One region of the Kaistia sp. SLG-1 genome, then DNA from elsewhere that is predicted to be linked to it. Evidence: riboswitches for the same ligand, from Rfam matches in the RefSeq annotation. Region 1 holds a riboswitch; each other region holds the start of a gene.
What was found. A riboswitch is a leader RNA that binds a small molecule or an ion and turns the genes downstream of it on or off. The one in region 1 is predicted to bind cobalamin.
Positions count from the first base shown of each region.

Region 1 (7,597 bases):
ACGTCCGGCCGGCCACGCGACGGCGCGCCCGAAGGACCGGGCGGCACGAAACGACCGTCGAGCGCCGTCAGCACGGCGGCGATTTCTTCAGCCCCGCAGCGGTCAAGCGCTGGGGCCAGTTCCCGCACGATCCAATCGAGGACGGGCGCGGCGGCAGGGCCGGACGTCGGCAGGGCTCTCTCCCCCCTTGTGGGGGACAGCAGGGCCGAGGCGACGATGTCCTTGGCCATAATCTCGATGCGCTCGACCGTGTCACCATTGGTGCGCCAGGGCGCATCGGTCATGTCGGCAAGCGCGTCCGGCCTCGTGCCCTCCCAGTCGGCCGAGAGATCGCAGGCGAGCGGATCGAAATCGTCGAGGCCGAGATCGGCTGAGATCGCGCGGTGCAGTGAGCCGTCCTCCGGGCGACCGCCAGAACGGGGCACGCGGGCGATAGCGACAAGCGTATCGAGGCGATGTTCGTCGATCGGAGAACTGCCGAAGATGTGCAGCCCGTCGCGGATTTGCAGCTCCTTGATCTCGCAGAGATGCGCGTCGATGGCGCGGAGCGCGCTACCGGCGTCGGCATCGACGCCGATGCCGAGGTCGCGGTCGATGCCGTGGCGCACCGCCTGATCAAAAATCTCGCGTTCGAGATGGTCGCGCCGGCGGGGATCGGCGCCGAGCGCCAGATGGTACTCGTCGATCAGCGTCTCGATCTCGGCGAAGGCGCCATGCGCCTCGGCCCGCGTCAGCGCCGGCATGAGGTGATCGACGACCACCGCCGAGGCGCGGCGCTTCGCCTGCGCGCCCTCGCCGGGATCGTTGACGATGAAGGGATAGATCAGCGGCGTCGGTCCCAGCACGACCTCCGGCCAGCAGGCATTCGACAGGCCGAGCGCCTTGCCCGGCAGCCATTCGAGATTGCCGTGCTTGCCGACATGCACGATCGCATCAACGCTGAAGCTCTGCCGCAGCCACGCATGAAAGGCGAGATAGTGGTGCGGCGGCACGAGGTCGGGATCGTGATAGGTCGCCTTCGGATCGATGCCATAGCCCCGCGCGGGCTGGATGCCGACGACGACATTGCCGAAACGATGGATGGCGAGCCGGAAGGCTCCTTCGGCGAAGAACGGATCGACCTCGGGCTCGCCCCAGCGATTGGCAAGCGCGTCGCGGACGGATTCCGGCAGCGCATCGTGGAAGGCGCGGTAGTCGGCGAGGGAAAGCGCGATCTCTTCACCTCTCCCAGAGGGAGAGAGCCTGTCCCGGACTTGATCCGGGATCGACGGCGAAGCCGGCGGGTGAGGGGTTGCGTCTTCAACGGACAGGTCTGAACCCCTCACCCGGCCCTCCGGGCCGACCTCTCCCCCTGGGAGAGGTGAAGGAACGGACCCCTCTTCCCGAAGCTCCATCCGCTTCGCCAGCGCGTTGGTCGGGCCGGAGAGCAGCAGCTCCATCAGCGCCCTGCCCGTCTCCGGGAATCCCTCCAGCGCATAGCCGGCCCCCTTCATGGCGGAAGCAATCCGGGCGGCGCTTTCCGGCGTGTCGAGGCCGACGCCGTTGGCGAGGCGGCCGTCGCGATCGGGATAGTTGGAGAGGACGAGCGCGATCCTCCGATCGGCAGGCTCCTTCGCCGCGAGCCGCACCCAGTTGGCCGCCTGTGCCGCCACGAAGGCGATGCGCTCGCGGTCGGCGCGGTAGACGACGATGCGGCTGTCGGTGCGGCCGTCGCTCTCGACCTCTTCCTTGAAGGACACGGCGCGGGTCAGAATGCGGCCATCCACTTCGGGCAGCACGACATTCATGATCAGATCGCGCGGGCCGAGACCGCGCGTGGATTCGAGCCACGCCTCGCGACTGGTGCCGGCGAAGACGAGCTGCAGAACCGGCTTTCCGGCCCGGTCGAGCACGGTCGGTTCATGCGCCCGACCGGGACGCGAAATCGCAAAGGCGGTGGCGTTGAGGACAATCGCAGGCTTCAGATCCTCAAAAGCTCTGTCGACGAAGGCCGCCGCTTCCTCGTTCTTCAGGCTGGAGGCGAAGATCGCCACCGTGGCGATGCCCTCGCGATCGAGCGCTTCCACCATCGCGTCGATCGGCTCGGTCGAGCCGCCGGGAATGACCGAGCGGTAGAAGGTGAGGAACGCCACCGGCCGGCCGGCATCCTCGGGCCGCAGCGCCTCCGTGACGACACCCTCGCCCGGACGGTAGAAGCCGACCTCGGGAAGCACCTGCGGCTCCGGCGGCGCTTCGCCCCCGCCGACGACATGGCGCGCATAGGCGAGCGCGCGGCCGATATTGATCGCGCCGCCTTCGGCGGAATAGCGCCACAGCCGATGCGCGATCTCGGGCGCGACGGTCGAATAGGCCTCGAGCGCCGGATCCCAGCGATCCTCGCCGGGCACGACGGCGATCTCAGGTCCGCCGGCGCGGGAGAGCGCGCGGATCGCCTCCAGCCCATAGGGCCAGTAGCCGACGCCGCCCATCATGCGGATGAAGACGAGCTTTGCCTGCGCGACCGTCTTCTCGAGATAGAGATCGACCGAATAGGGATGCGTCAGCTGCATCAGATTGGCGAGGCGCAGCGACGGCCCTTCCGGCGTCGATGCGAAGGCCGCCGCGAAGGCGGCGAGCTCCGTATCGGCGGCCGACAGGATGACGATGTCGCCGGGCGACTGGTCGAGATCGACGGCGCTGCCGCCATCGTCGATCCGCTCCATCTCTCCGGCGACGAGATGCATGATCTTAGCCCGCGAAATGCGCGGCGATGGCGGCGCGGTCGAGCCCGCGCTCGCCGATCACGACGAGACGGCCGGCATTGCCGCCCGGCGCGAAATAGGTGTCGACGCGCGGGCCGACCGCCTGCACGACGGCGGGCGCCGCCTTGCCGGCGACAGCCGCCCTGCCCTTGATGCGCAGCACGTTCGCTTCCGCCATGGCGGCGCGGACGCGCGACGCCAGCGCCTCGATCGAGGCCTGCTCGGCGACATCGACGATGAAGGTGTCGAAATCGTCGTGGTCGTGCTCCTCGCCTTCGAGGTCGTGATGGCTTTTGCGCTCGAAAGCGTCGTCCTCGGCCGCCGCGCCGACGCCGAGCAGGATCTCGGCCGGTAGGCCGCTCGCGGTCGCGTGAACCACGCGCGCTTCCTTGCGGGCATCGCGGGCGACGATCTCTGCGACTTCCTCAAGCTGCTTCGCGTCGACGAGGTCCGTCTTCGAGAAGACGATCAGATCGGCGCAGGAGAGCTGGTCCTCGAACAGTTCCTCGATCGGATCCTCGTGATCGAGCGAGTCGTCGGCGGCGCGCTGGGCAGCCACGGCCTCTTCGTCATGCGCGAAGCGGCCGGCGGCGACCGCCTCGGCGTCGACGACGGTGATGACGCCGTCGATGGTGACGCGGTGGCGAACCGACGGCCAGGTGAAGGCGCGGACCAATGGTTGCGGCAGCGCCAGGCCCGAGGTCTCGATGACGATGTGATCCGGCGCGTTCTCGCGCGCCAGCAGCGCCTCGATGGTCGGCAGGAAGTCGTCGGCGACGGTGCAGCAGATGCAGCCATTGGTGAGCTCGACGATGCTGTCGGGCTTGCAATCGTCGACGCCGCAATCGGAGAGCAGCGAGCCGTCAAAGCCCATGTCGCCGAACTCGTTGACGATGAGCGCGATGCGGCGCCCCTTCGCGTCGGCGATCAGGTTGCGGATCAGCGTCGTCTTGCCGGCTCCGAGGAAGCCGGTGACGATGGTGGCGGGAATGCGGGCGGTCACAGGGCGAACTCCGTATCGGGATTGGGTTTCAGCCGCAGCGGCAGGCCGGCGGCGACGAGGAAGACGGTTTCGACGGCGGCGGCGATCGTCTGGTTCAGCCGCCCCTGCTCGTCGGCGAAGCGGCGGGCGAGCGCATTCATCGGCACGATGCCGGAGCCGACCTCGTTCGAGACGAGGACGACCGGCCCGCGCGCGCCGCGAAGCGCGTCGGCGAGGCGCGCGGCCTCGGCCGGGATGTCGCGCTCGGCCTCCATCAGATTGGAGAGCCAGAGCGTCAGGCAATCGACGAGGAGCACGCGGCCGGGATCGGCGAGCGCGGCGACGCGGTCGGTCAGCTCCAGCGGTTCCTCGACCGTGGTCCAGTCGCCGCCACGCCGCTCGCGATGCGTCGAGATCCGCGCCTGCATTTCAGCATCGCGGATCTCGGCGGTGGCGAGATAGGTGGCGGGAAGACGGGTGCGGATCACGATCGCCTCGGCGAAGCGGCTCTTGCCGGAGCGGGCGCCGCCGAGGATCAGCGCCGTGCGGGGCGCGGGGGCGGTCACGGTGTCATGCGGCCCGTGCGAGACGCTGGTAGAGCCAGCCGGAGAACAGACCGGACAGCACCCAGAGCAGCGCGCTGACGACCAGCGATGCCGCGACGAATTCCCCGCCGAGGCCGGCCGGATAGGACGCCTCCAGCGTCGGCGGCACGGGCGCGCCGATCACATGCGGCAGGACGCCGAGGACGAGGCCGGCGACCTTCAGCAGCCAGGACTGGCTGAAGACGATCAGCGCGAGGCCGATGGCCGAGGCGGCGGCGGTGGAGAGCCACCAGACCTGGCGCGAGGTGATCTCGGCGGCGGCAGTGCCCGGAAGCTCCGGCGACAGGCCGAGCGAGGGCAGCAGCGAGGCGGCGAAGAAGCCGGCGACGCCCCAGAGCACGCCGGTGCGGGCGTCGATCTGTCCGCCGCGGATCGACATCAGGCCGAGCAGAACGGCCGAGACGCCGACGCCGACCAGGAGATTGGCGAGGAAGGTATAGGCGGAACGCTCGAAGCCGTCGGCAGGCGACCACGCGTCTTCGTCGTGCTCATGTGCCGGAGCGGCGGCCTCGACTGCGGCCGGAGCCGCAGCAGTCTCGCCCGCATGCGCCTCGTTCGCCGCATGCTCATGCGGCACGGCGGCGGCAGTGGCCGGCTCGGCGTTTTCGAATGTTTCGGCGTGCAGGATCAGCGGCTCGGTGGTGACGGCCTGCACGACGGAAAGGGCAACGCCCACGGCAAGCCCTGCGCCGAAGGCGCTCAGGATGATCGTCTTGAACATGTGGATCCCTCAGGCGTCAGTGGCAGGGCAAGCCGAGGGAATGCCGTGTGTCATGCGTCGCGTTGTGGATCAGGCTCGGCGCGGCGAAGCCGGTGCCGACGAACAGGACGAGGCCGAAGGCGATCGCGAACAGCGCCGGCACGATGCGCGCGGCGGCGTCGGTCTCCGTGCCGCCGACGGCAATCGAGGTCGCCTGGGCAGCGGTCTTCGAGAAATTGGTCATAGCGTCTCCTTAGCCGTCCCACCGACGGCTTGCTGGTATGAGGCGCTGGCTGGTCTCCTGGCTTGCGGGTCGCTGCTTCCTCGACGCCTTCCCGGTTTCCCAGTGGCCATCGCGAGGTCGCTCGCCGCTCACAGTTGCGGGGGCAGCTCCGGACTTGGAATCCCGCTAGGGGTCCTTCCGTACCGAATTCCCATTTCATCCCCCTGAGCCTGTGGCCCATCGGGGGAACCGACGCGAAATCACGCTAGATTGAATGCACTGGAAGCGCAAGCTGGCGCTCATTTGGCCGAGGGCGCGGCCTTGTTGCGAAACCGCGCCCAACGGCGCAGAAGCGCCACTTCCGTCTGCCGGCGCAGGCGCCGCACGCGCGGGAAATCATGGGACAGGACGATCAGCCCGATCGGCAGCATCCAGAATCCGAGCACGGGCAGGAAGCCGAGGGCGCCGCCGACCACGAATCCGCTCCCCACCGCGACGCGCGCGGTGCGGCTCCTGGGCAGGGAAATCGTCTTCTTGCCGAGGCGAATGGAAGGCATGCGACCGGCGTCTCCGCTTGGTTCGAGCTGGTTTCTTCGTCCTTGCGACGGCGCGGTCCCCAGTGACGCGGACGCTCCATCCCTCGTTCTTATGTGGAGGAAGGAGGCGGGATTGCAACGCATGGCGGAGCCACACCCCGCCTCGAAACGGCTTCCGCCGGCCCGAGAGCCGGCGGAAATCCTTGTGTGGCGACGGCCTCGGGCTCAGGCCGTGACCGTCCTCTTTTTCCGCCGGCGCAGCAGCAGCATCGCCAGCGGCACCAGCCATATGGCGATGGTGAAGACGCCGAGGCCGCCCGCGATCGGCCGCTCGAAGAAGTGCAGGAAGTTGCCGTCGCCCTTGATCATCGAGGTGATGAAGTTCTGCTCCAGCATCGGCCCCAGCACCATGCCGAGAATGGCCGGCGCGATCGGGATGTCGTTCTCCTCCATGAAGAAGCCGATGATGCCGAAGATCAGCATCATGACGACGCCGGCCATCGAATTGTTGATGGCGAAGGCGCCGACGATGCAGAAGATCAGGATGATCGGCATCAGCATCGTGGTCGGGATCGACAGGATCGGCCGCGCGCCCTTGATGGCCAGCCAGCCGAGCGGCAGCATGATCAGGTTGGCCAGGATGAACACCATGAAGATGGCGTAGATCGACTGCGGGTCGTTGATGAAGATCGTCGGGCCGGGATTGATGCCCTTGATGTAGAGCACGCCGATGACGATGGCGGTGATCGAGTCGCCCGGAATGCCGAAGACGAGCGCCGGGATCCAGGCGCCGCTGACGGCGGAATTGTTCGAGGCGCCCGCCTCGACCAGGCCCTCGACATGGCCCTTGCCGAACTTTTCCTTCTGCTTCGAGAAGCGCTTGGAGATCGCGTAGGAGATCCAGGCGGCGATGTCGGCGCCGGCGCCGGGCAGGATGCCGAGCGCGGTGCCGGTGATGCTGCCGCGCGCCGTCTGCACCGGGTACTTCTTCAGGTTCAGCCATTGCGTCCTGAAGATGCCCTGGCCGTCGGAGCGCGGGATCTTCTGGCGCGGGATCGTCGCGGTCACGGAACGCAGGATTTCGGACACCGCGAACAGGCCGATCATCGCCGGGATGAACTGGATGCCGGCCATCAGCTCGAGATTGCCGAAGGAGAAGCGCGGCTCGCCCGAGGGGTTCTCCATGCCGATGGTGGCGATGAAGAGCCCGAACAGCAGCGAGATCAGCCCTCGCGTCGGCGAGCTCGGCGTCACGAAGACGGCGCAGGAGAGGCCGAGCAGCACCAGCCAGAAATATTCCTCCGAGCTGAAGCGGAGCGCCACCTCGGCCAGCGCCGGCGCCAGTGTCATCAGCACGATCGAGCCGAACAGCCCGCCGATGGCCGAGAAGACGAGCGCCGCGCCGAGCGCCTCGTCGCCGCGTCCGGAATGGGTCATCTTGTAGGCGTCGTCGACATAGGCGGCGTTGGCGGGCGTGCCGGGCATGCGCAGGAGTGCCGCCGGAATATCCCCGGCGAAGATCGCCATCGCGGTCGCGGTGACGATCGCCGCGATCGCCGGCACCGGCTCCATGAAGAAGGTCATCGGCACCAGCAGAGCAGTCGCCATGGTGGCGGTCAGGCCCGGAATGGCGCCGACCAGCATGCCGAACACGGCGGATGCCAGGATGACGCCGAGGACATAGGGCTGGAAGACGAGGGCCGCGGCCTGTTCAAAGATCAGCATGCGTCACCCCAGGAACGAGAGAAATTCGGTGCGCGGCAGCGGCACCATGAGCATGCGCGAGAAGCCGTAATAGACCGCGAGCGTC
Region 1 is NZ_AP048544.1:2,787,976-2,795,572, reverse strand. It holds gene cobN (cobaltochelatase subunit CobN) at 1-2,723, opposite strand, end outside; gene cobW (cobalamin biosynthesis protein CobW) at 2,728-3,744, opposite strand; gene cobU (bifunctional adenosylcobinamide kinase/adenosylcobinamide-phosphate guanylyltransferase) at 3,741-4,289, opposite strand; gene AC6HZP_RS12635 (CbtA family protein) at 4,294-5,049, opposite strand; gene AC6HZP_RS12630 (CbtB domain-containing protein) at 5,066-5,272, opposite strand; cobalamin riboswitch at 5,303-5,520, opposite strand; gene AC6HZP_RS12625 (hypothetical protein) at 5,551-5,808, opposite strand; gene AC6HZP_RS12620 (tripartite tricarboxylate transporter permease) at 6,013-7,512, opposite strand; gene AC6HZP_RS12615 (tripartite tricarboxylate transporter TctB family protein) at 7,516-7,597, opposite strand, start outside.

Region 2 (7,597 bases), 2.1 Mb from region 1:
GCGCCAGAGGGAACTCAATCCCAGGCGAGCGCGCCGCCATTCTGGTATTCGATCACGCGCGTCTCGAAGAAGTTCTTTTCCTTCTTGAGATCCATCGCCTCCGACATCCACGGGAACGGATTCTCCGTCTCCGGGAACACGGCGGCGAGGCCGAGCTGGGCGCAGCGGCGGTTGGCGATGAAGTGCATGTAGCTCTCGCAGAGCGCCGCGTTCAGGCCGAGGAAGCCGCGCGGCATCGTATCCCGCCCATAAGAAGCCTCGAGCTCCGCCGCCTCGCGGATCATCGAACGCAGCTCGTCCTGGAACGAAGCCGTCCAGAGATGCGGGTTTTCCGCCTTGATCTGATTGATGACGTCGATGCCGAAGTTCAGGTGAATCGACTCGTCGCGCAGGATGTACTGGTACTGCTCGGCGATGCCGACCATCTTGTTGCGGCGGCCGAGCGACAGGATCTGCGCGAAGCCGGTGTAGAACCACATGCCCTCGAAGATGACGTAGAAGGCGACGAGATCGCGCAAAAACGCCTGGTCGGTCTCGGGCGTGCCTGTCTTGAAGTCCGGGTCGTCGAGATGCTGGGTGTGCTTCAGCGCCCAGGCCGCCTTGTCGGTGATCGACGGCACTTCCCGGTACATGTTGAAGAGCTCGCCCTCGTCGAGGCCGAGGCTCTCGACGATGTACTGGAAGGTGTGCGTGTGCACCGCCTCCTCGAACGCCTGGCGGAGCAGATACTGCCGGCATTCCGGATTGGTCAGGTGGCGGTAGATCGCCAGCACGATGTTGTTGGCGACGAGCGACTCTGAAGCGGCGAAGAAGCCGAGATTGCGCTTGATGGCGCGGCGCTCGTCCTCGGTCAGCCCGTCCTTCGACTTCCAGAGCGCGATGTCGGCCTGCATCGAGACCTCGGTCGGCATCCAGTGATTGTTGCAGCCGGCGAGGTACTTCTCCCACGCCCAGCGATATTTGAGCGGCAGCAGCTGGTTCACGTCGGCGCGGCAATTGATCATCGCCTTGTCGTCGACGGAGACGCGACCGCCGGCGCGGTCGATCGCGCCGAGGCCGGTGGCGTCGCCGGCGGAAACATCACCGCCGACAGGGACCTTCGGCGCGGCGGCGTTGGATTCGGACCAATCGAGCATGGTCAACTCCTTGAAATTCGGATGGCGTCTTCCAAAGGAAGCGACCAAGGGATTCTTCTTCACCTCTCCCATGGGGAGAGGTCGACGGCGAAGCCGGCGGGTGAGGGGTTGAGGCATCTCCGGAGAGGACGGATCCCCTCACCCGGCCCTGGCGGGCCGACCTCTCCCCATGGGAGAGGTGAAGACCATTGCCGCAACTCCGTCCCAACACCCGGCGACTTGAGCCCTCCCGCATGGGAGGGCTCGGACGCCCTCGCCTTACTGGCAGGCTTCGCAGTCGGGATCGTCGATCGAGCACGCCTGGCCCCAGGCTTCGCCGATCGGGATGGCGATCGGCTGCGGGGCCGGCTTGATCGCGGCCGGCACGACGATCGGCGCGGCCGCCGGCGCCGTGGCGATGACAGCCGAAACGGCGTTGAGCTTGCCGTCCGTGCCCTTCAGCGTCGACTTCTCGACATGCGTCGCCGAGCGCGAACGCAGGTAATAGGTCGTCTTCAGGCCGCGCTGCCAGGCGAGCCGGTAGAGCGTGTCGAGCTTCTTGCCCGAGGGATTGGCGATGTAGAGGTTGAGCGACTGCGCCTGGTCGATCCACTTCTGCCGCCGCGCCGCCGCCTCGATCAGCCAGGCGCTATCGATCTCGAAGGCGGTCGCATAGAGCGCCTTCAGATCGTCCGGGATGCGATCGATCGGGCCGATGCTGCCGTCGAAGTACTTCAGGTCCGAGACCATCACCTCGTCCCAGAGGCCGCGGGCCTTGAGGTCGTGCACCAGTGCGGCGTTCACGACGGTGAAGTCGCCCGACATGTTCGATTTGACGTAGAGGTTCTGGTAGGCCGGCTCGATCGACTGCGCGACGCCGCAGATGTTGGAGATCGTCGCCGTCGGCGCGATCGCCATGGTGTTCGAGTTGCGCATGCCGACTGTCTTCACCCGCTCGCGCAGGCCTTCCCAGTCGAGCACGGTCGAGCGGTCGAGATCGAGGCCGCCACGGGCCTCGGCCAGCAGCTCCACCGAGTCGATCGGCAGGATGCCCTGCGACCACAGCGAGCCGTCGAAGCTCGGATAGCGGCCACGCTCGGCGGCGAGGTCGGTCGAGGCCGAGATGGCGTGGAAGGAGATCGCCTCCATGCTCTCGTCGGCGAAGCGGACGGCGGCTTCCGAGGCATAGGGAATGCGCAGTGCCTGCAGCGCGTCCTGGAAGCCCATCAGGCCGAGGCCGACCGGGCGGTGACGCAGGTTGGAGCGGCGCGCCTCGGGGATCGTGTAGAAATTGATGTCGATGACGTTGTCGAGCATCCGCATCGCCGTCTGCACGGTGCGCGCCAGACGGTCGAGATCAAGCCCTTCCGCATCGACGTGATGGGCGAGGTTGATCGAGCCGAGATTGCAGACCGCGACCTCGTCATTCGAGGTGTTGAGCGTGATCTCGGTGCAGAGGTTGGACGAATGCACGACGCCGGCATGGCGCTGCGGCGAACGGATGTTGCAGGGATCCTTGAAGGTGATCCACGGATGCCCGGTCTCGAACAGCATGGTCAGCATGCGGCGCCAGAGATCGGTGGCGCGGACCTGGCGCGACACGCGCAGCTCGCCGCGCACGGCGCGCGCCTCATAGGCCTCGTAGGCGAGCTTGAACTCGGGGCCGTAGAGATCGTGCAGATCCGGCACCTCGTCCGGCGAGAACAGCGTCCAGACGCCGTCCTCGGCGACGCGCTGCATGAACAGGTCCGGCACCCAGTTGGCCGTGTTCATGTCATGCGTGCGGCGGCGGTCGTCGCCCGTGTTCTTGCGGAGATCGAGGAACTCCTCGATGTCGACGTGCCAGGTCTCGAGATAGGCGCAGACGGCGCCCTTGCGCTTGCCGCCCTGGTTGACGGCGATCGCGGTGTCGTTCGCCACCTTCAGGAACGGCACGACGCCCTGGCTCTCGCCATTCGTGCCCTTGATATGAGCGCCGAGGCCGCGCACGCGGGTCCAGTCATTGCCGAGGCCGCCGGAATATTTCGCCAGCAGCGCATTGTCCTTCACCGACTTGAAGATGCCGTCGAGATCGTCCGGCACCGTCGTCAGGAAGCAGGACGAGAGCTGGGCGCGCAGCGTGCCGGAATTGAACAGCGTCGGCGTCGACGCCATGAAGTCGAAGGACGAGAGCAGGTCGTAGAACTCGATCGCCCGCGTCTCGCGGTCGATCTCGCGCAGCGCCAGGCCCATGGCGACGCGCATGAAGAAGGCCTGCGGCAGCTCGATGCGGGTGCCGCCGGTCTGCAGGAAATAGCGGTCGTAGAGGGTCTGCAGGCCGAGGAACTGGAAGTTCAGATCCCGCTCCGGCTTCAGCGCCGCGGCGAGCCGGACGAGGTCGTAGCGGCCGAGCTCGGGATCGACCAGCTCATGCTCGATGCCGGCGCGGACGAAAGCCGGGAAATACTCGGCATAGCGCGTCGCCATCTCGCTTTGGGTCGACTGGATCGCCGTGCCATGCACGAAGGAGAGCGCTTCGGCGCGCAGCATGTCGAGCAGCAGGCGGGCGCTGACGAAGGCGTAGTTCGGCTCGCTCTCGACCAGCGTGCGCGCCGCCATGACGGGGGCGAGCGACAACTCGGCCGGCGAGATGCCGTCATAGAGATTGCGGCGCGTCTCGGCGAGGATCGCGCTCGCGTCGACATCGGCGAGACCGGCGCAGGCTTCGTCGATGACGAGCTTCAGGCGCGCCTCGTCGAGCGGGCGCAGAACGCCGTCGGCGCCGCGCACCTGGAGGGCGGCCTGCACGACGGGGGCGGCGGGAACGGTCGCCTCGGCGGCGGCGCGGCGGGCGCGGGCGCGCTCCTCGCGATAGAGCACATAGGCGCGGGCGATTTTGTGGTGCTCGCCGCGCATCAGCGCCAGCTCAACCTGGTCCTGCACGTCCTCGATATGCAGCACGCGATCGGCGCCGGCGCGGCGGGTCAGCGCCGCGACGATCTGGTCGGTCAGGTCGCTGACGATCTCGTGCACGCGGCGCGACGCGGCGGCGCTGTTGCCCTCGACGGCGAGAAACGCCTTGGTCAGCGCGACGGTGATCTTGGCGGCGTCGAAATCGGACAGCGAGCCGTTGCGGCGAATGACGTGGAAGGCCGGCGCGGCGGCCTTGGCCGTCTTCGGCGCGGCGGCCGTCTTGGGCGCGGGGCTACCATTGGCCGGAGCGGCCGGCGCGCTGCGATCGGAATCGAGAACAAGAGACATCGGCTTCAGCCCAAATGTTGGGAGCAAAGGCCGAGCGGAAGCGAACAGGACGAACGGCCCCGGAAAAGGGCCGCACACGATCCAGCGCTCCACCGGGACACCCCGCCCGAGGACGTTTCAATGCTGTCGGGGCAGGTTTCCTGGCTCACGGGTCGTCGCTCCGTCCACCTTCCCGGCACCTCTCGGCCCCAGTGGTCTCTCCGGACGGAAACTCGCCGCTTACAGTTGCGGGGGCAGCTCCGGTTACGCCGCGAAACGACGCCCCGGATTCCCTCTTAGCCCCAAGCCACACGACTCAAGGCACCTCGACACGCAGATGTAGACGCTTTCGCGCCCTAGACGTCAATATATAGTTGTTGTTGACAGGGATTGCGAATCGGCGCCCGCCGCGAATTCCAAAGCGGCGCGGCCAAATCGCAACTGTGGAAATTCCGCGCCGCCGCTCTCAGCCTGCGCTCGCATACATGCCGGTGGTGCGGAACTCGGTCGGGCTGGTGCCGAAGAAGCGGCGGTACACCTTGGCGAAATAATTGGGATCGTCGAAGCCCGCCAGCACGGCCACCGCCTTGATCGAGAGCTCCGGCTGGCCGGCGAGCAGCCGCGCCGCGCGGCGCATCCGCTCCTGCAGCACGAACTCGGCCGGCGGCATGCCCTCGCTCGCCGTGAACAGGCGCGAGAAATGCGCCCGGCTCAGCCCGGAGATCTCGGCCAGCTGCTGCACCGGGAGCGGCCGGTCGAGATTGGCGAGGATGTGGTCGACGACGCGCTGGATGGCGCCGCCATCGACGCGCGAATCGCCATGCGGCCCGAACACGTCGTCATAGAGCGCCATCGCCGCCTCATAGGCGATGGCCGAGGCCGCGCCCGGCGTCTCGCCGCCGTCGATCAGGCGCAAACTGCAATCGGCGAGATGCTCGATCGTCTCGGGACGCAGCCGGAGCACCGGCCCGGTCGCGGAGAGGATCGAGCGATGGATGCGAAGCGCCTCCTGCCCGTTCATCGAGATCCAGAAGAATTCCCAGCGGTCGCCGGCCTCGACCGAGTAGCGATGGCTGTGCGGCACCAGGACGAGCATGGTCTCGCCCGCCGTCAGCCGGTAGTCGCGCCGCTCGTAGCGCAGCCGGCCGACGCCGGAAACCGTGTGCTGCAGCACCGTGAACGGCGTCTGGCCGCGCTTGCGGCCGTCCCAGACATAACTCTGATCGGTGCGGATCTCGTAGCCCGTGCTGGTCGGCATGGTGTGCAGGCGATGCCGGCCGCGCGGCAGCGAGACGGTGCGCATGACCGGCGCTCTCGCGGCCAGTTTGCCGAGCACAGAATTACCCATGAAAGCACAAATTCTCTCTGGAACGCCGTGAATCCTCGCGCATACTAGCCTCGCGCAGAGCGAATAAGCGATCGAAAAAGAGCAGCCGGATGAGCCAATACCACCCAAAGCTGCCGTTTCCCGCCCGGAACCGTGGAATTGCCCCGATGCGGCGTACCCGTCCGGAATGCGCCAGGACCCGCGCCGCCAGCGCGACGACCGCCCCCGAGGAACCCCGCAAACGCCATGTCTAGTTTCAGGATTGCCATCATCGGCGCCGGCAGCGTCGGCTTCACCAAGAAGCTGGTCTCCGACATTCTCTCGGTGCCGGAACTGCGCGAGGTCGAGTTCGCGCTGACCGACATCAGCGAGCACAATCTCGCCATGGTGCGGCAGATCCTCGATCGCGTGGTCGAGGCCAACAAGCTGCCGACGAAGATCACCGCGACGACGAACCGGCGCGAGGCGCTCGCCGGCGCGCGCTATGTCATCAGCTGCGTCCGCGTCGGCGGCCTCGAGGCCTATGCCGACGACATCCGCATCCCGCTGAAATACGGCGTCGACCAGTGCGTCGGCGACACCATCTGCGCCGGCGGCATCCTGTACGGCCAGCGCAACATCCCGGTCATCCTGGATTTCTGCAAGGACATCCGCGAAGTCGCGGAGCCCGGCGCCCGCTTCCTGAACTATGCCAACCCGATGGCGATGAACACCTGGGCGGCGACCGAATACGGCAAGGTCGACACGATCGGCCTCTGCCATGGCGTGCAGCATGGCGGCGAGCAGATCGCCGAGGTGCTCGGCGCGACCGACGAGAGCGAACTCGAATTCATCTGCTCGGGAATCAACCACCAGACCTGGTTCGTCGACATCCGCTTCCGCGGCCGCAAGATCGGCAAGGACGAGCTGATCGCCGCCTTCGAGCGCCATCCCGTCTATTCGCAGCAGGAAAAGGTCCGCATCGACGTCCTGAAGCGCTTTGGCTTCTATTCGACCGAGAGCAACGGCCATCTCTCCGAGTACCTGCCCTGGTACCGGAAGCGTCCGGATGAGATCAACCGCTGGATCGACATGTCGAACTGGATCCACGGCGAGACCGGTGGCTATCTCCGCCATTCGACCGAGACCCGCAACTGGTTCGAGACCGACTTCCCGAAATTCCTGGAGGATGCCGGCAAGACGCTCGATCCGAAGAAGCGCTCGAACGAGCATGCCAGCCACATCATCGAGGCGCTGGAGACGGGACGCGTCTATCGCGGCCATTTCAACGTTAGAAACCGCGGCATCATCGCCAATCTGCCGGAGGACGCGATCATCGAGTCGACCGGCTTCGTCGACCGCTTCGGCCTCAACATGGCGGCCGGCATCCGCCTGCCCGAGGCCTGCGCGGCGACCTGCGTGTCGTCGATCAACGTCCAGCGCATGGCGGTGCACGCCGCCGTCACCGGCGATGTCGAGCTCCTGAAGCTCGCCGTGCTGCACGACCCGCTGGTCGGCGCCATCTGCTCGCCCGAGGAAGTCTGGCAGATGGTCGACGAGATGCTGGTCGCCCAGGCGCGCTGGCTGCCGCAATACGCCCACGCCATCGACGGCGCCAAGGAGCGGCTCGCCCGCAAGACGGTCGCTACCCGCGACTGGCAGGGCGCGGCGCGGCGCGAGGTGCGCGGCATCGAGACGGTGCGCGCCGAACGGGCGATGGAAAACGCGGCCGGCTAGCCCCGGCCCTCAAGGAACGATCCGGCCGGCGGGAGGAGCCACCGGCCGGATCGCAATGCGCCATGGCGCCCGGGAGAAACACGAGGACGGGCGGCTCAGCGAAACGAGAACGACAGGGTGCGGCGCCTGCGCCGGCACCGTTCAAAGGGGAGGAAGCATGAAGAATTCCGTTCTGGCGCTCAGCGCCGCCAGCCTGCTGCTCGGGGTCTCGGTCTCGGCC
Region 2 is NZ_AP048544.1:4,895,147-4,902,743, forward strand. It holds gene AC6HZP_RS22765 (ribonucleotide-diphosphate reductase subunit beta) at 15-1,136, opposite strand; gene AC6HZP_RS22770 (ribonucleoside-diphosphate reductase subunit alpha) at 1,395-4,355, opposite strand; cobalamin riboswitch at 4,470-4,678, opposite strand; gene AC6HZP_RS22775 (AraC family ligand binding domain-containing protein) at 4,801-5,682, opposite strand; gene AC6HZP_RS22780 (alpha-glucosidase/alpha-galactosidase) at 5,908-7,377, shown strand; gene AC6HZP_RS22785 (ABC transporter substrate-binding protein) at 7,535-7,597, shown strand, end outside.
Region 2: another riboswitch for cobalamin. It lies ahead of AC6HZP_RS22770 (ribonucleoside-diphosphate reductase subunit alpha); the one in region 1 lies ahead of AC6HZP_RS12630 (CbtB domain-containing protein).

Region 3 (7,597 bases), 370 kb from region 1:
GGGCTCTACGCGCCGGATCCCGACCAATGGAACGATCCGCGCTGCTCGCCGCTCGCGGCCGACCTCGCTGATCTCGCCGGCCTGCCGCCGACGCTGATCGTGACGGCCGCCTATGACGTGCTGGCGCAGGACGGCGCGCTCTTCGCCGCCCGCCTCGCCACGGCCGGCGTGGCCGTGACCTATAGGCATGTCCAGGGCGTCAACCACGGCTTCATCGGCGTGCCGACCCCGCCGCCGGGGACGATCGCCGCCTATGAGGCGGTGGCGGAATGGATGGAGAGGGTCGGCTGAGCGCGCCAGACTCACCAACCCGCAAGCCGGGGGGCCCTGCTGGACCCTCCTTCGAGGCCTCGCTCACGCGAAGCACCTCAGGATGATGGCTGAGCGGAGAAATGGGCCGTAAGGGCTCCCTCAGAGCACGCGTCACAACAGGCTCTCGAACCGCAGTGCCAGGACTCAACCATCATCCTGAGGTGCCCGGCGAAGCCGGGCCTCGAAGGAGGGTCCCGGGCGCGCTTTGATCCCGCCAACCTCGCCGCAAGCCGGGGTGCTCTGCTGGATCCTCTTTCGAGGCTTCGCTCACGCGAGCACCCAGCTCGCGGCGTCACTCCGGCCTACGCGCCCACCACAGGGACTGTCATTGGCTTGTTATCATGCCGAACGAGGATCGGCGCCTTGCTTGCTTTCTCTGTCAGGATCCAGCCTCCATGAAGAAACTTGCCCCCTTCGCCGGGCTTTTCCTCCTTCTCGTTGTCGGCACTGCCGCGAATGCCGAGGACGCCAAGCCTTTCCTCACCGCCAAGGACGTCGATTTGACGATGATCCTGCCGCCTCCGCCGGCCAACGATTCAGCGGAGACCAAGGCTGAAATCGCCGAAGTGCTGAGACTGCAGGTGACGCGCACACCGGACATGGAGGCGCGCGCCAAGGCGGATGCCGAAGAGAATGTCTGGCGCTTCGCTGACGTCATGGGGCCGAAATTCACCAAGGACGCCCTGCCGAAGGTCGATGCCTTCTTCGAGCGCGTTGCGGCGACGGAAGGCGCGGTCGTTGATCCGGCCAAGGATGTCTGGAAGCGTCCGCGCCCCCATATGCTCAGCGATCTCGTCAAGCCCATCGTCAAGCCGACGACCTCCGGCTCCTGGCCGTCGGGTCACACGACCGTTGGAACGATGATGGGCATCATCCTGTCCGACATGGTTCCGGAGAAGCGCGCTGAGATCATGGCACGCGCCTGGGAGTACGGCCACAACCGGGTCGTGGCGGGGATTCACTACCCGTCCGACATCGAGATGGGGCGCATCTCCGGGGCGGTTATCGCCATCCAGTTGCAACACGATGCCGATTTCGAGAAGGCCTATGAGGAGGCCAGGGCGGAACTTCGTGCCGATCTCGGCATGTAAACGGCTTTCGGCCCTCACCCAGTCAAGGGGCGCCCAAGGGCGCCCCTTTCTTCATCTGGGCGCGCCATTCACCAGATCGGCGCCCTGCCTCAACCCGGCTTTCGTGCCCTTATGTGCAGGAAGATCGGCGCGACGCGGGTGTCGGCGATGATGGGCTCGGCCGCCGCTGCGTCGACGCTCGCGCGCGGCTCGCCGAACGCCTCGATGACGAGGCCGGCGCCGACGACCATCTCGACCCATTGGCTCAGCGTCCGGTGGAAGCGCGGGACGTGGAAGGGCTCGACCTTGGCGCGCTCGGCGGCGGGGAGCGAGGAGAACCACCAGCTCTCGACCTTGCCGTCGATCGTCTCGAAATAATCGGCGACCTCGACGGCGACGGGCTCGCCCGTCGCGTCGCGGATGTTGCGCCGGCGCGGCGGCACGAAGCAGGGATGCAGGATCGAGAACTGCAGGAAGCCGCCCGGCCGCAGCACGCGGCGCGCCTCGCCGAGAACGGCCGACTGGTTCGGCATGTCCATCAGCGACATGAAGGCGGTGGCGAAGTCGAAGCGCGCTTCCGCGAAGGGCAGGGCCATGCCGTCGCCGACGCGATAGTCGATGCCGCGCGGATCGGCCGCCTCGCTCTCGCGCGCATGGCGGACGAAGGTCGGCGCGATGTCGATCGCCGTCATGCGCGCGCCGAGGCCGGCGAGCTGGCGCGTGTTGGAACCCTCGCCACAGCCGATGTCGAGACCGTCGAGGCCCGCGATCGGCGGTAGCATGGCGAGGAAGGCCGGCGTGTTGAGCGCGTCGCGGTAGACGTCATAGCCGGCGCGCGACTGGCGGGTCCAGGCTTCGGCATTGGCTTCCCAATGCGCGGCGACGGTCGAGATGTCCATGGAAGAGGCGCCTCCTGCTCGCTGCGGGCGCGCCATTCACCAGATCGGCGCGTGGCTGTCAAGCCGGCGGGGCAGGGGGTAGTGCGCGATCCCGCGTAGCGGGCGGTTCAGTCGGTGACGGCGTCCCAGGGGAGGTCGGCCAGGCGGATCGGCCAGCGTTCGAACACCAGCGTCTCATGCGCGTCGTCCGAGCGCTCGAAGACGCGCGCCGCCATGCCGAGTTCGGCGGCGGAATTGCCGAGGTGTTTGGCCATGGAAAGCGCCACGTCATGCGACGAGAAGGCGCCGATGAGCGAGCCTGTCTGGCTCATGATGGCAAAGCCCCGGTCTTCATTGGGCTGGACGTAGTAGACCGCCGAATCAAACACTTAACGTCTCCTTAACGCTGAGACGATGCTTAGCTGAGTCGGTCATAGCTGTGTGCGGCGAATGCGGTCCAGCCGGGAAAAACCTCCCGAAACCTCCGCGAGTGTGTCCCAAAGGTCATGCCCGTCGCCATTCAGGGAGGTGTCGCGTTCGCTCACTGCAACGCCTCCGTGCAGGCGCCATAGCGCGGTCCACCCGGTTGACTTGGGCGTCGTCCTCGCTAGGTTCGGCGCCGGTCAAGGTTCTCTCTGACCGCAAGGCAGAGAGCTAAGAGGGAACCCGGTGCGCCCGATCGGTCCAGGACCGAGGCAAGGCCGGAGCTGCCCCCGCAACTGTAAGCGGTGAGCCGCGCTGCCATTCTACGTCACTGGCGAGAGATCGCCGGGAAGACAGGCAGCGACGGCATCGACCCGCGAGCCAGGAGACCTGCCCTGACCGGTGCAATGTCCTTGGGCGGGGTGTCCACAGGGAACGTTTGGCTGGTCGTGACGGGCGCATTCCGCCCGGATTCCCCATTCATGCGGTCTTTTCCGGCCTCTCGCCCGTTCCGCCGGGGAGTCGGAAACATGTCCTCTATTCAAGCTGCTCGGCCGGAGGCCGGGCCGCCGGCCCGCGCCGTCGTGCTGCTGGCGAAATCCGCCTTCGCGGCGGCGCCGATGCGGGAAATGCAACGGCTCGCCGCGCGCATCCAGAGCCAGCGGGGAGCAAGCGAGCATGTCGTCTTCGCCTTCTCCGAGCAGGGGACGCCGACGCTGCGCGACGTCATGCTGTCGCTCCGGCGCGACGGTTTCGCCGAGATCGTCATCGTTCCCTTGCTCATCCCGCTGGAGCCGAGCTTCCACGCCTGGCTCGGGCGGACGCTGCAGCGCTGGCTCGCCGAAGATGGCGACGCCTGGCCGGTGATCCGGATCGCGGCGCCGCCCGAGGAAGCGCCGGCGCTCGGCGGCCTGGTCGACGAGCTGATTGAGGCGAGCGCCGCGCGGCCGCCCGTCGCCCTTCCGGAAAGGCCGCTGCCGGATGCCTCGCTGGTGCCGGCGCAGAAGCGCCGCGTCCTGGTCTGCCAGGGCGGTCCGTGCAACGCGGCCGGCGCCGACGTCATCTGGGGCCATCTCCGCAACGAGCAGGAGCGCCGCAAGCTCCGGACCGTCGGCGACGGCGTCATGACGGCGAAATCGACCTGTCTCGGCCCCTGCAACCTCGCTCCCGTCCTGCAGGTCTTTCCCGAAGGCACCTATTACGGCGGCGTCACCGAGAGCGGCGTCGACAAGATCATCGACGAGCATCTCCTCGCCGGCCGGATCGTCCCGGCGCTCGCCTATGCGCCGACCGGGCGCAAGCAAAGGCTGCGCGGCTGAACGCCGCCGGCATTCCTTTTCCTCCCTCCATCAGAGAGACCAAACCGCATGAAGACCATGCTTCGCGCCCTGTGCGTCTCCGCCGCGCTGCTTGCCTCGGCATCGGCGCTTTCCGTGCCCGCCTCGGCCGCCGAGACGCTTCGCGTCGGCGCTTCCTTCATCACCTCCGGGCTCGATCCCGCCAAGGGCCCGAATGGCTGGGCGCTCACCAGCCATGGCGTCGGCGAGACGCTGTTCGCGGTCGACAAGGACGGCGTGCTGGTGCCGGAGCTCGCCGAGAGCGCCGAGCGGGCCGATGAACTCACCTGGCTGGTGAAGCTGAAGCCCGGCCGGCATTTCTCGGACGGCACGGCGGTTTCGGCGGAGACGGTCGGCGCCGGGCTCGCTCATACGATGGCCAACAACAAGGCGGCGCTGGCGACCGGCGGCACGCTGCGCTTCGAGGCGGTCGATCCGCTGACGCTGAAGGTGACGACGGAAAAGCCGGTGGCGCTGATCCAGGCGCTGTTCGCCGAATGGCCGCTCGTCATCTACCATCTGAAGGAAGACGGCACGGCGACCTTCAGCGGTCCCTATGCGGTGAAGACGTTCCGGCCCGATGCCGAGATCGAGCTGGAGCCGAACCCGCATTTCGACGGCGCCGACAAGCGCAGCCCGGTCTCCTACCGCAAGTTCGCCGACAGCCAGGCGATGACACTCGCCTTCGAGGCCGGCGAACTCGACCTCGCCTTCGGCCTGCCGTCGGAGAGCATTTCCCGGCTCAAGGCCAACCCGGAGCTGACGATCAAGGATTTCCCCGTCGGCTATCAGTATCTCGCCTATCTCAACACCCGCAAACCGGCGCTCGCCGACGCCGCGGTGCGCCGCGCCATCGACCTCGCACTAGACCGGGACCAGCTGGTGCTGGCGATCCATGGCGGACTGCCGGCGACCGGCGCTTATGCGCCCTATTTCCCGTTCGCGGCCAAGGAACCCCGGACGACCGACGTCGCCAGGGCAGCCGAGCTTCTGACAGAGGCCGGCTGGGTCGCCGGCGCGGATGGCAAGCGCAGCAAGGACGGCGCCGCCCTCAAGCTCGCGGTGCTTGCCTATCCGCAGCGGCCAGATCTCGTCGCCATGCTGCCGGTGGTCAAGGCGCAGCTCGCGGCGCTCGGCATCGAGGTCGAGACGCGGATCGTCGAGAATTCCAACGAGGTCGCCGGCTCCGGTGATTTCGATATCTTCCTGTGGGCCCAGCACACGGCGCCGACCGGCGATCCCGCCTTCTTCCTGAACAGCACGTTCCGGACTGGCGCCGGCCTCAACTTCTCCGGCTATGCCGATCCCGCGTTCGACGCGATCCTCGACGGCTTCGCCAACGAGACCGACCCGGCCAAGCGGGCGGCGATCGCGGCGGCAGCCCAAGCCAAGCTGTTCGAGGACGCGCCCGTCACGTTCCTGGTCTCGCCGGTCTGGCATGTCGGCCTCTCCAAGGCGCTCGCCGGCTACGAGCCCTGGGGTTCGGACTATCACGTGCTGCGCGCCGATATCGGCGAGGCCAAGTGACGATCCCATCATGGTGGCGGCGCCTTCATGACCCTTCCGGCCCGGATCGCGTTCAGGACGATCGCCAGCCTGCTGGCGATCTCGCTGCTGGCGTTCGCCATCATTTCCGCGATGCCGTCCGATCCGGTCGCCATCGCGATCCGGGCCTGGAACCTTCCCCTCGACGGCGATCTGGTCGCCGGGCTGCGCGCGCAATGGGGCCTCGACCGGCCCTTCCTAGAGCGCTATGGCGCATGGGCGCTGCGTTTCGTCGGCGGCGACTGGGGCATCTCCTTCCGCACTGGCGAGCCCGTGTTTCAGGAGTTTGCCCGTCGCCTGCCGCTGACGCTCTCGATCGCCTTTTCGGGCCTTGCGATCGCGCTCGTCGCCGCCGTGCCGCTCGGCTTCCTGGCGGCGCTTTGGCCACGCGGCCTCGTCGACCGCGCGACCCGGGGACTGGCGGTGCTCGCCCAGGCGGTGCCGTCGATCTGGCTCGGACTGATCCTGCTCTTCGTGCTCGGCGTGCAGCTCCGCTGGATCCGTCCGTTCACACGGGACTGGACCGGGCTGATCCTGCCGATCGCGCTGATCGCGCTGCATTCGCTTGCCGTTCTCTCCCGTGTCTACCGGCGCGATCTGATCGAGGTCAGCACGCAGCCCTTCTTCCGCACCGCGCTTGCCAAAGGGCTCGGCCGCGGCGCCGCGCTCTGGCGGCATGGCCATTCCCACGCCCTCTATGCGCTGCTCTCGGCCTTCCGCGCCGAGGCGAGCTGGGCGGTCGGCAGCACGGCGGCACTCGAGGTGCTGTTCGGTCTGCCGGGCATCGGCCAGTTCCTCGTCGAGAGCATCGCGGCGCGCGACTATCCGGTGCTGCAGGCCTATGTGATGGTCGTCGCGCTCTGGCTGCTTCTGCTCAATGCCGCCATCGCGGCGAGCCTCGCCTGGCTGGCGCCGAGGCAGGTCCCGTGAGCCTCCGGCGCTTCCCGGCCATTCTGGTCCTCGTGCTGATGCTGGCGGGCGCGCTCTGGCAGCCGCATGACCCGGACGCCATCCAGCTCGCCTTGCGCCATGCGCCGAGCTCGTGGTCGCACTGGCTCGGCACCGACCAGCTCGGTCGCGATCTCCTTTCCCGGCTGATGGTCGGCGGCTGGCGCACGGCGATCGTGCTCGTCTGCGTCGCCGCCGTCGGCATGGTGGGCGGCTGCGCCTTCGGCATCGCGGCGGCGATGCTGGGCGACTGGCGCGGCGCGGCGATCCTGCGCGCCGCCGAAATGTTCATCGTCGTGCCGACGCTGATCGTGGCGCTGACGGCGGCGGCGATCTTCGGGCTGAGCCCGCTCACCGCCGGCGTGGCGCTCGGGCTTGCCGGCGTCGGTCCCTATACGCTGTTCGCGCATGCGCTGGCGCAGCGGCTGCTCGGCCAGCCCTTCGTGCAGGCGGCGCGGGCGCTCGGCGTCGGCGGCCTGCCGCTGGTGCTGCGCCATGTCGTGCCCAACATGGCGCCGGTGCTGTTCGCCCATATCGGCAGCCAAGGCGGCCTCGCGGTCACGGCCTACGCGTCGCTGGCCTTTCTCGGCCTCGGCGCCGATCCGTCGCGGCCGGATTGGGGGGCGATGCTGTTCGAGTACCGGATGTTCATCTTCGACCATCCCATGCTGATGGTCTGGCCGGGCCTCGCCATCGCCGGCGTTGCGGCGGCGCTCAACGCGTCGTTCGACGCGGATTGACCGGGCTGCCGATCGCCACGAAGGCGAAGACGGCGAGGGTGCCGAGACCGGCGATGACGGCGAGCGCCACCGGATAGCCGAGCCCTTCCGTCATCAGCGCGAAGGTGAAGGGCGCGGCCGAGGAGACGACGAGGCGCACCGAGGTCAGCCGGCCGAGCCGCTTGCCGTAGCCGTCGCTGCCGAAGAGCTCCAGCGGCAGCGTTCCCTGCACGATGCTGGAGAGGCCGGAGCTCAGTCCGAAGATGATGGCGAAGGCGAAGGCGCCGGCGAGGTTTGGCGCGGTCAGGAGCAGGGTCCCGGTCGCGAGCGGCAGGAACAGCGAGGCGATGATCGCCAGCGTCCTC
Region 3 is NZ_AP048544.1:3,162,887-3,170,483, reverse strand. It holds gene AC6HZP_RS14390 (alpha/beta hydrolase) at 1-291, shown strand, start outside; gene AC6HZP_RS14385 (acid phosphatase) at 708-1,403, shown strand; gene AC6HZP_RS14380 (class I SAM-dependent methyltransferase) at 1,493-2,281, opposite strand; gene AC6HZP_RS14375 (hypothetical protein) at 2,389-2,649, opposite strand; cobalamin riboswitch at 2,870-3,095, shown strand; gene AC6HZP_RS14370 (NAD(P)H-dependent oxidoreductase subunit E) at 3,214-4,002, shown strand; gene AC6HZP_RS14365 (ABC transporter substrate-binding protein) at 4,051-5,547, shown strand; gene AC6HZP_RS14360 (ABC transporter permease) at 5,575-6,495, shown strand; gene AC6HZP_RS14355 (ABC transporter permease) at 6,492-7,253, shown strand; gene arsK (arsenite efflux MFS transporter ArsK) at 7,228-7,597, opposite strand, start outside.
Region 3: another riboswitch for cobalamin. It lies ahead of AC6HZP_RS14370 (NAD(P)H-dependent oxidoreductase subunit E); the one in region 1 lies ahead of AC6HZP_RS12630 (CbtB domain-containing protein).

Region 4 (7,597 bases), 410 kb from region 1:
ACCTGGGCGCCGACCGCGACGAGCTTCGACGGCTTCAGCGTGCCGGTCGCCAGCACGCTTTCCTCGACCGTGCCGGTCGAGACGAGCGCCGTCATCATCGGCGGGGTCTGCGCGCGGCTGAAATTGGCGCGATAGGCGTAGCCGGCCCCGGCCAGCACGAGAACCGCGATGACGAGAAGGAGGAGGCGGGACCGGCGGCGGGGTTTCTTGTTCATGCGGGCCGTTTTCTGAAGCTCTGGAGGGCAACGCGTTCGGCGCGCGCGACGCGCTGCCAGGCGGCGTTGGAAGGAAGGGCGGCGGCGGGGCGACTACCGCCGGGCAAGGTGCGGGCCCGTGCCGGTATCGACGATCTCGGGTTTCGAGCTGTCGACCGCGCCGCTCCAACCACCGCCGAGCGCCTTGTTGAGCGCGATGTAGTCGGTGGCGATGGCGACGCGGCTCTCGATCAGCGAATCCGAGGCGGAATAGAGCGAGCGCTCCGCCGTCAGCACGTCGAGGAAGCTCGACGATCCCGACTGGAACAGCGCCTGGGCGACCTGGTTCGCCTCGCGGTAGGATGCGGCGGCCGAGGCCAGCTTGCCGGACCGGATGCGATCCTGGGCAAGCGCGACGATGGCGTTCTCGACGTCTTCGAGCGCCGCCAGCACGCTGGCGCGATAGGCGATGAAGCTCTGGTCGCGCTGCGCCTCGGCGATGTCGACGGCCGCCTTGAGCTGGCCGCCATTGAAGATCGGGACGGAAAGCGTCGGGCCGAACGACCAGCTGATCGTCGAGCTCTTGCCGAGATCGCCGAGCTTGACGCCGTTGGTGGCAATGTTGCCGGTGAGGCTCGCGCTCGGATAGCGCGCCGCCTCGGCCTGGCCGATCCGCGCGGTGGCGCGCGCATATTGCGCCTCGGCGAGGCGCACGTCGGGCCGCGTCGTCAGAATATCGGCCGGAATTCCGGTCGGGATCGGAAGGCGCGGCGCGGGAACGGGTTTCGCGGTCTTCATCCGCTCGGCGAGCGCCGAGGGCGGCCGTCCGGTCAGCACGGAGAGGCGGTGCACCGTCTGGGCATAGGCTGTTTCCAGCGAGGGGATGCCGGCTTCCGTGCTGCTCGCCTGGCCGGCGGCCGTCGCGGCGTCGGCGGCGGTGGCGGCGCCCGCCTCGAACTTGTTGCGGGTGATCGCCGCCGTCTGGCGCTGCGACGCGGCGGTGCGCTTCGCCAGCGCGATGCGCGCCTGGTAGCCGCGCGCCGAAACATAGTTGGAGGCGACGTCGCCGATCAGCGTCAGGAGCGTCGCGCGCAGATCTTCCTCGGCCGCGTCCATGCCATAGCGCGCCGCCTCGACGCCGCGCTTGTTGCCGCCGAAGAGATCGAGCTCCCAGCTGGAGTCGAGCCCGGCGCGGAACTGGCTGGAGACGTCGCCGAGGCTCTTGCTCCGCGTCGCCGAGCCGCTGCCATTGACGTCGGGGAAGAGCGCTCCGACGCTCTGGCGGTAGCTGGCGCGCGCCTCGCGCACCTTCGCCTTGGCGTTGGCGACGTCGAGATTGCCGGCGACCGCCTCGTCGATCAGCCCGTCGAGCATGGGATCGCCGAGGCGCTTCCACCACTCCGCGAGCTCCGGCGGCTTCGCGGCCTTCGCCGAGGTGGCGCTTCCCCATTTCGCCGGCAGGCTCAGGGACGGCTTCTCATAGTCCGGGCCGACGACCACGCATCCGCCGAGCGCGGCGCCAAGCGCGACCAGCAGCGCCAGGCGGGGCAGTTTTGCGCGCGCGCCGGCGATCCCGCCCTGTAAAGGTCCGGAGCGCGGCGCGACGGCGATCCCGGCGACCGGAAGCCTTTGAGCGAGCAAGTGTGAATCCATATTAATTATAATGAAGGCTAGCTATATTCGGCGGGCGGACGACAGGTCAACGCCGGCCGGGCAGGGCGCATGGCCGCACACGGATTGCGACCGCTCTTTTGTGCAAGCAGGCTGACTTCCGGTCGATGGCTTCGCGGAGATCACTATGATCCGGGAAGGGAATCGATGGCGCTCCGGACGGGTCGCCAGGCAGGCAAGGAGTGAGACGGCGTGACGGTGACGATCTACGGCATCAAGAACTGCGACACGATGAAGAAGGCCCGGACGTGGCTGGACGAGAAGGGCATCGCCTACGCCTTTCACGACTACAAGGCCGAGGGCATCGACCGGGCGCATCTCGATCGCTGGGTCGGCGAGCTGGGCTGGGAAACCGTGCTGAACCGCGCCGGTACGACGTTCCGCAAGCTCGACGACGCCGACAAGCAGGACCTCGACGCGGCGAAGGCGATTGCGCTGATGCAGGCGCAGCCCTCGATGATCAAGCGTCCGATCCTCGATCTCGGCGACGGCCGCCTGCTGGCCGGCTTCAAGCCGGAGGTCTATGCGGCGGCGTTCCAGTAGCACGCCGTCACGACCGCATGCTGATATAAGGATATCTTTATATCGCGCTTGACGGGCCTCGGGCTGGAGCCTAGGACTGGGGCGTCGTGGTTCTCCGGCCCGCTCTGGCGGCGTCGGAGCTAAGAGGGAATCCGGTGCGTCGCGCTCTGCGTGGCAATGCCGGAGCTGCCCCCGCAACTGTGAGCGGCGAGCCCGGGTCCAATTCTGCCACTGAAGCCGCAAGGCTTCGGGAAGGCCGGACCAGGGCGGAGACCCGCGAGCCAGGAGACCTGCCTCGACCTCATAACGTCCCTGGGCGGGGTGTCCCGGTGGTGCGCCTGCGCCCGCCGGCCCGTCGCCGAGGGGAACTCACGCATGCGTCCGCTCGGCCTTTGCCCCCAAACATTTGGGGTTAAGCCGATGTCTTCTCTCACGCTTCCTGTCAGCACGCTCGGTACGCCGCGGATCGGTCCGCGCCGCGAGCTCAAGACCGCGCTCGAAAGCTACTGGTCCGGCCAGTCGAGCGCCGACGACCTGCTCGCCAGCGCCGCCGGCCTGCGCGCGGCCAATTGGGCGCGCCAGCACGCGCTCGGGATCACGAGCATCCCGTCGAACGATTTCTCGCTCTACGACCATGTCCTCGACACCAGCGTCATGGTCGGCGCCATCCCGGAGATCTACGGCTGGAAGGGCGGCGAGGTGCCGCTCGACACCTATTTCGCCATGGCGCGCGGCAGTGAGGGCCATGCGCCGGATCCCGCCTGCGCCGGCCACCATCATCACGACGCGTCGGGCGTTCCGGCGCTCGAAATGACGAAATGGTTCGACACCAACTATCACTACATGGTGCCAGAGTTCACGAGCGGGCAGCGCTTCACGCTCGCCTCGACCAAGCCGCTCGACGAATTCCTCGAGGCGAAGGCGCTCGGCTACCACACCCGCCCCGTCCTGCTCGGGCCGGTCAGCTATCTGAAGCTCGGCAAAAGCCAGGATCCGACCCTCGATCCGCTGACGGTGCTGCCGGCGCTTCTCCCCGTCTATGTCGAGATCCTGCGCCGCCTGGCCGCCCATGGCGCCGACTGGGTGCAGATCGACGAGCCCTGTCTGGTGCTCGACCTCGATGACGCGACCCGTCAGGCGCTCCGCGTCGCCTATGGCATGTTCGCCTATGCGCAGCCCCGGCTGAAGCTGATGCTGGCGACCTATTTCGGCGCGCTCGGCGACAATCTCGACACCGCCGTCGAACTGCCGGTCGCGGGTCTGCATGTCGATCTCGTCCGCGCGCCGGAGCAGCTGGACGCCGTTCTGGCGAAGGCGCCGAGCGGCCTCGTCCTTTCGCTCGGCGTCATCAACGGCCGCAACATCTGGCGCGCCAATCTCGCGGATCTGCTCGATCGGCTCGAGCCGGTGGTCGCGCGGCGCGGCCTGGATCATGTCCAGATCGCGGCGTCCTGCTCGCTGCTGCACGTACCGATCGACCTGGAGCAGGAAACCGATCTCGATCCCGAGCTGAAGAGCTGGCTCGCCTTCGCCGTCCAGAAGATGGACGAGCTGGCGACGCTCGGCCGGGCGCTGGCCGGCGGACGGGCGAGCGTGGCGCAGGCGATCGGCGCCTCGGCGCTGGCGGCCACGACCCGCGCCACCTCGCCCAAGGTGCACGACGCGGCGGTCGCCGCGCGGACGGCGGCCGTGACCGCCGAACTGGCGCAGCGGGAAAGCGGCTTCGCCAAGCGTCACGCGCTGCAGCAGTCGGTGCTCGACCTGCCGGTTTTCCCAACGACGACGATCGGATCGTTCCCGCAGACGCCGGAGGTCCGCAAGGCGAGGGCGGCGCATGCCAAGGGAGCGCTGGCCCCGGCAGACTATGAGGCCTTCCTGCGCCGGGAGACCGAGGCGGCCATCCGCTGGCAGGAAGAGATTGGGCTCGACGTGCTGGTGCATGGCGAGTTCGAGCGCAACGACATGGTGCAGTATTTCGGCGAGCAGCTCTCAGGCTTCGCCTTCACCAAGTCCGGCTGGGTGCAGAGCTACGGCTCGCGCTATGTCCGGCCGCCGATCCTGTTCGGCGACGTGTCGCGGCCGGAGCCGATGACGGTCGAGTGGTGGCGCTATGCCCAGTCCTGCACGGAGAAGCCGATGAAGGGCATGCTCACCGGCCCGGTGACCATCCTGAACTGGTCCTTCGTGCGTGACGACGTTCCGCGCAGCGTCGCCTGCCGCCAGATCGCGCTCGCCATCCGGGACGAGGTGCAGGATCTCGAAAAGGCCGGCGCGCGGATGATCCAGATCGATGAGGCGGCTCTGCGCGAGGGCCTGCCGCTGCGGCGCGGCGAATGGGGGCACTATCTCGACTGGGCGGTTGAGAGCTTCCGGATCTGCGCCTCCGGCGTCGGCGACGCGACGCAGATCCACACCCATATGTGCTACTCGGAGTTCAACGACATCATCGACGCCATCGCGGCGATGGATGCCGACGTGATCTCGATCGAGACGTCGCGCTCGAAGATGGAGCTGCTCGAAGCCTTCGTCAGCGATCGCTATCCGAACGATATCGGCCCGGGCGTCTACGACATCCATTCGCCGCGCGTGCCGGCGGTGGTGGAGATGACGGAGCTGCTCGACAAGGCGGCCGAGCGCCTGGCGGTCTCGCAGATCTGGGTCAATCCCGACTGCGGCCTCAAGACCCGCAAGTGGGATGAAGTGCGCCCGGCGCTCGTCAACATGGTCGCGGCGGCGAGGGAGCTGCGCTCGCGCTTCGTCGAGGCGGCCGAGTAGCGCCGGCTCAAGCTGGCCGCGCCGGAGAATTATTCCGGTGCGGCCATTTCGGAAAGTTTATTCAGATCAACGCCTTGCGGGCTCAGGCTCGCAAGGCTCTGAGCGCGTTCAGGATCACGGCGACGTCGATCGCTTCCTGCAGCAGCGCCCCCTGCAGCGGCGGCAGATAGCCGAACGCCGCCACGATCATCGCGATCAGCGAGAGGCCGAGGCCGGCGACCACGCTTTGCAGCGCGATGCGTGCCGAGCGATGCGCCACGCCGATCGCGTCGGCGAGGCGATCGATCCGGTCGACCAGCAGCACGACGTCGGCGGTTTCCGACGAAGCGGCGGCGCCGCGCGCGCCCATGGCGACGCCGACATCGGCCGCGGCGAGCGCCGGCGCGTCGTTGACGCCGTCGCCGACCATCATCACCGGGCCGGCCGCGCGGGCGGCGGTGACGACGTCGACCTTGCCCTGCGGCGTCAGATCGGCCTTGAGCTCATCGATCGCCAACCGGCGAGCCACCGGCTCCGCCACGGCGGCGCGGTCGCCGGTGGCGAGAACGATGCGCGCGATGCCGGCCGCGCGCAGGCGCTCTATGACGGTGGCCGCGTCGGCGCGCAGCGGATCGGCCATGACGAGCGTGCCGGCGAGCGTGCCGTCGACGACGACGTCGATCGTCGCCGCGCTGCCGGGAAAGCCCGGCTTCCAGATCCCGGCGCTCGGCTTCAGGTGGCTGCGCGCGAAGGCCGATCCGCCGACGGCGACGACATGGTTGTCAATCGTGCCGACGAGGCCGGCGCCGGCCGTTTCCTGGACGTCGGTCGGTGCCGTCAGCTTCAGCGATCGCGCCTGCGCCGCCTGGATCAGGGCATCCGCCATGACATGCGTCGAAGCCTGGTCGAGCGAGGCGGCGAGCCGGAGGATCTCGTCCGGCTGCCAGCCCGGCGCGGTCCAGATGTCGGAGAGTTCGGCATGGCCGCGCGTCAGCGTGCCGGTCTTGTCGAGCACGGCGATGCGGGCGCGGCCGAGGGCTTCGAGCGCGCCGCCGCCCTTCACCAGCACGCCGAGCTTCGCCGCGCGCGAAATGCCGGAAATGATCGCGACCGGGACGGCGAGGATCAGCGGGCAGGGCGTCGCCACGACCAGCACGGCGAGGGCGCGGATCGGGTCGCCGGTCCAGATCCAGGCACCGCCGGCGAGAGCGAGCGTCAGCGCGAGGAACCACAGCGCATAGCGATCGGCCATGCGGACCGCCGGGGCGCGGGTCCTCTCGGCCTCTTCGACGAGGCGGACGATCGCCGCATAGGCGCTTTCGGCCGCCGGACGAAGTGCGATAAGATCGAAGGGTGCGCCGATCGCCGTCGTGCCGCTCAGGGCCTCGTCGTCGCGCTGGAGCGTGACGGGGAGGGATTCGCCGGTCAGCGCCGAGGTGTCGATGACGGCGCTTTCGCTGGCGACGGTGCCGTCGACCGGAAGCACCTCGCCCTGTCGGATCAGCAGCCGATCGCCGGGCGTCACGTCCTCGATCGGCACTTCCTCAAGGCCGTCGGCGGTGTGCAGCATCACCGTGCGCGCGACCCGGCCGAGCAGGGCCATCATCTCGCGGCGGGCGCGGCGCTCGGCATAGTTCTCCAGATATTGTCCGCCGGCATACATCAGCGCGACGACATTGCCGGCGAGCGGCTCGCCGAAGACGAGCGCGGCCAGCATCGAAAGCGCCGCGATGATGTCGAGGCCGGCGTCGCCTCGCCGCAGCGAAGTGGCGATCTGGACCAGCAGGCTCAGCAGCACCGGGAACGTGGCAAGGCCCCAGACGAAGGACGCCGACCCGCGGCCACCAATGAGATAGAGCAGGATGCCGGCGGTCAATCCGCCGAGAGCCACGGCGAGCAGCGCAATGTTGCTGGACCAGATCGGGCTGCGCTGCATGTCTCGGTCGTTTCCCATCCGGAGCGGAATGCTCGGTTGCCGCCGACGCTGCCGCGCCGGGGCCGACTCTGGCGTGCAGGTCGATCGCCGGCACACCAGCTCATTTCTTCCGCGTTGTCGATGGGCGGCGGGGCGACTGCGCCGCTTTATGGAGCGTGCTTCGCCGCCTCCAGCACGTCTTTCAGGATGACGGCCTGATTGTGCGTCTCGTCCTTTGCGCCGAAGAGCAGGGTGACCGTATGGCCGGCGCATCTTTCGCGCAGCGCCGCGACGGCGTCCGGCATCTGCGCGAGCTCGGCGCGGTAGCGCGTCTCGAACTCGTCCCAGTTCGCCACTTCATGGTGAAACCATTTTCGCAATGCGTCGGACGGCGCGAGATCCCGAGCCCAGAGATCGAGCGCGGCATCCTTCTTCTTGATGCCGCGCGGCCACAGGCGGTCGACGAGCACGCGCAGCCCGTCCGTGGGCGAGGGGGGATCGTAGATGCGCTTCAGACGGATCATCGGGCGATCATCGGGCT
Region 4 is NZ_AP048544.1:3,197,881-3,205,477, reverse strand. It holds gene AC6HZP_RS14555 (efflux RND transporter periplasmic adaptor subunit) at 1-215, opposite strand, end outside; gene AC6HZP_RS14550 (efflux transporter outer membrane subunit) at 309-1,766, opposite strand; gene AC6HZP_RS14545 (ArsC family reductase) at 2,058-2,408, shown strand; cobalamin riboswitch at 2,479-2,699, shown strand; gene metE (5-methyltetrahydropteroyltriglutamate--homocysteine S-methyltransferase) at 2,808-5,162, shown strand; gene AC6HZP_RS14535 (heavy metal translocating P-type ATPase) at 5,245-7,077, opposite strand; gene AC6HZP_RS14530 (DUF488 domain-containing protein) at 7,224-7,580, opposite strand.
Region 4: another riboswitch for cobalamin. It lies ahead of metE (5-methyltetrahydropteroyltriglutamate--homocysteine S-methyltransferase); the one in region 1 lies ahead of AC6HZP_RS12630 (CbtB domain-containing protein).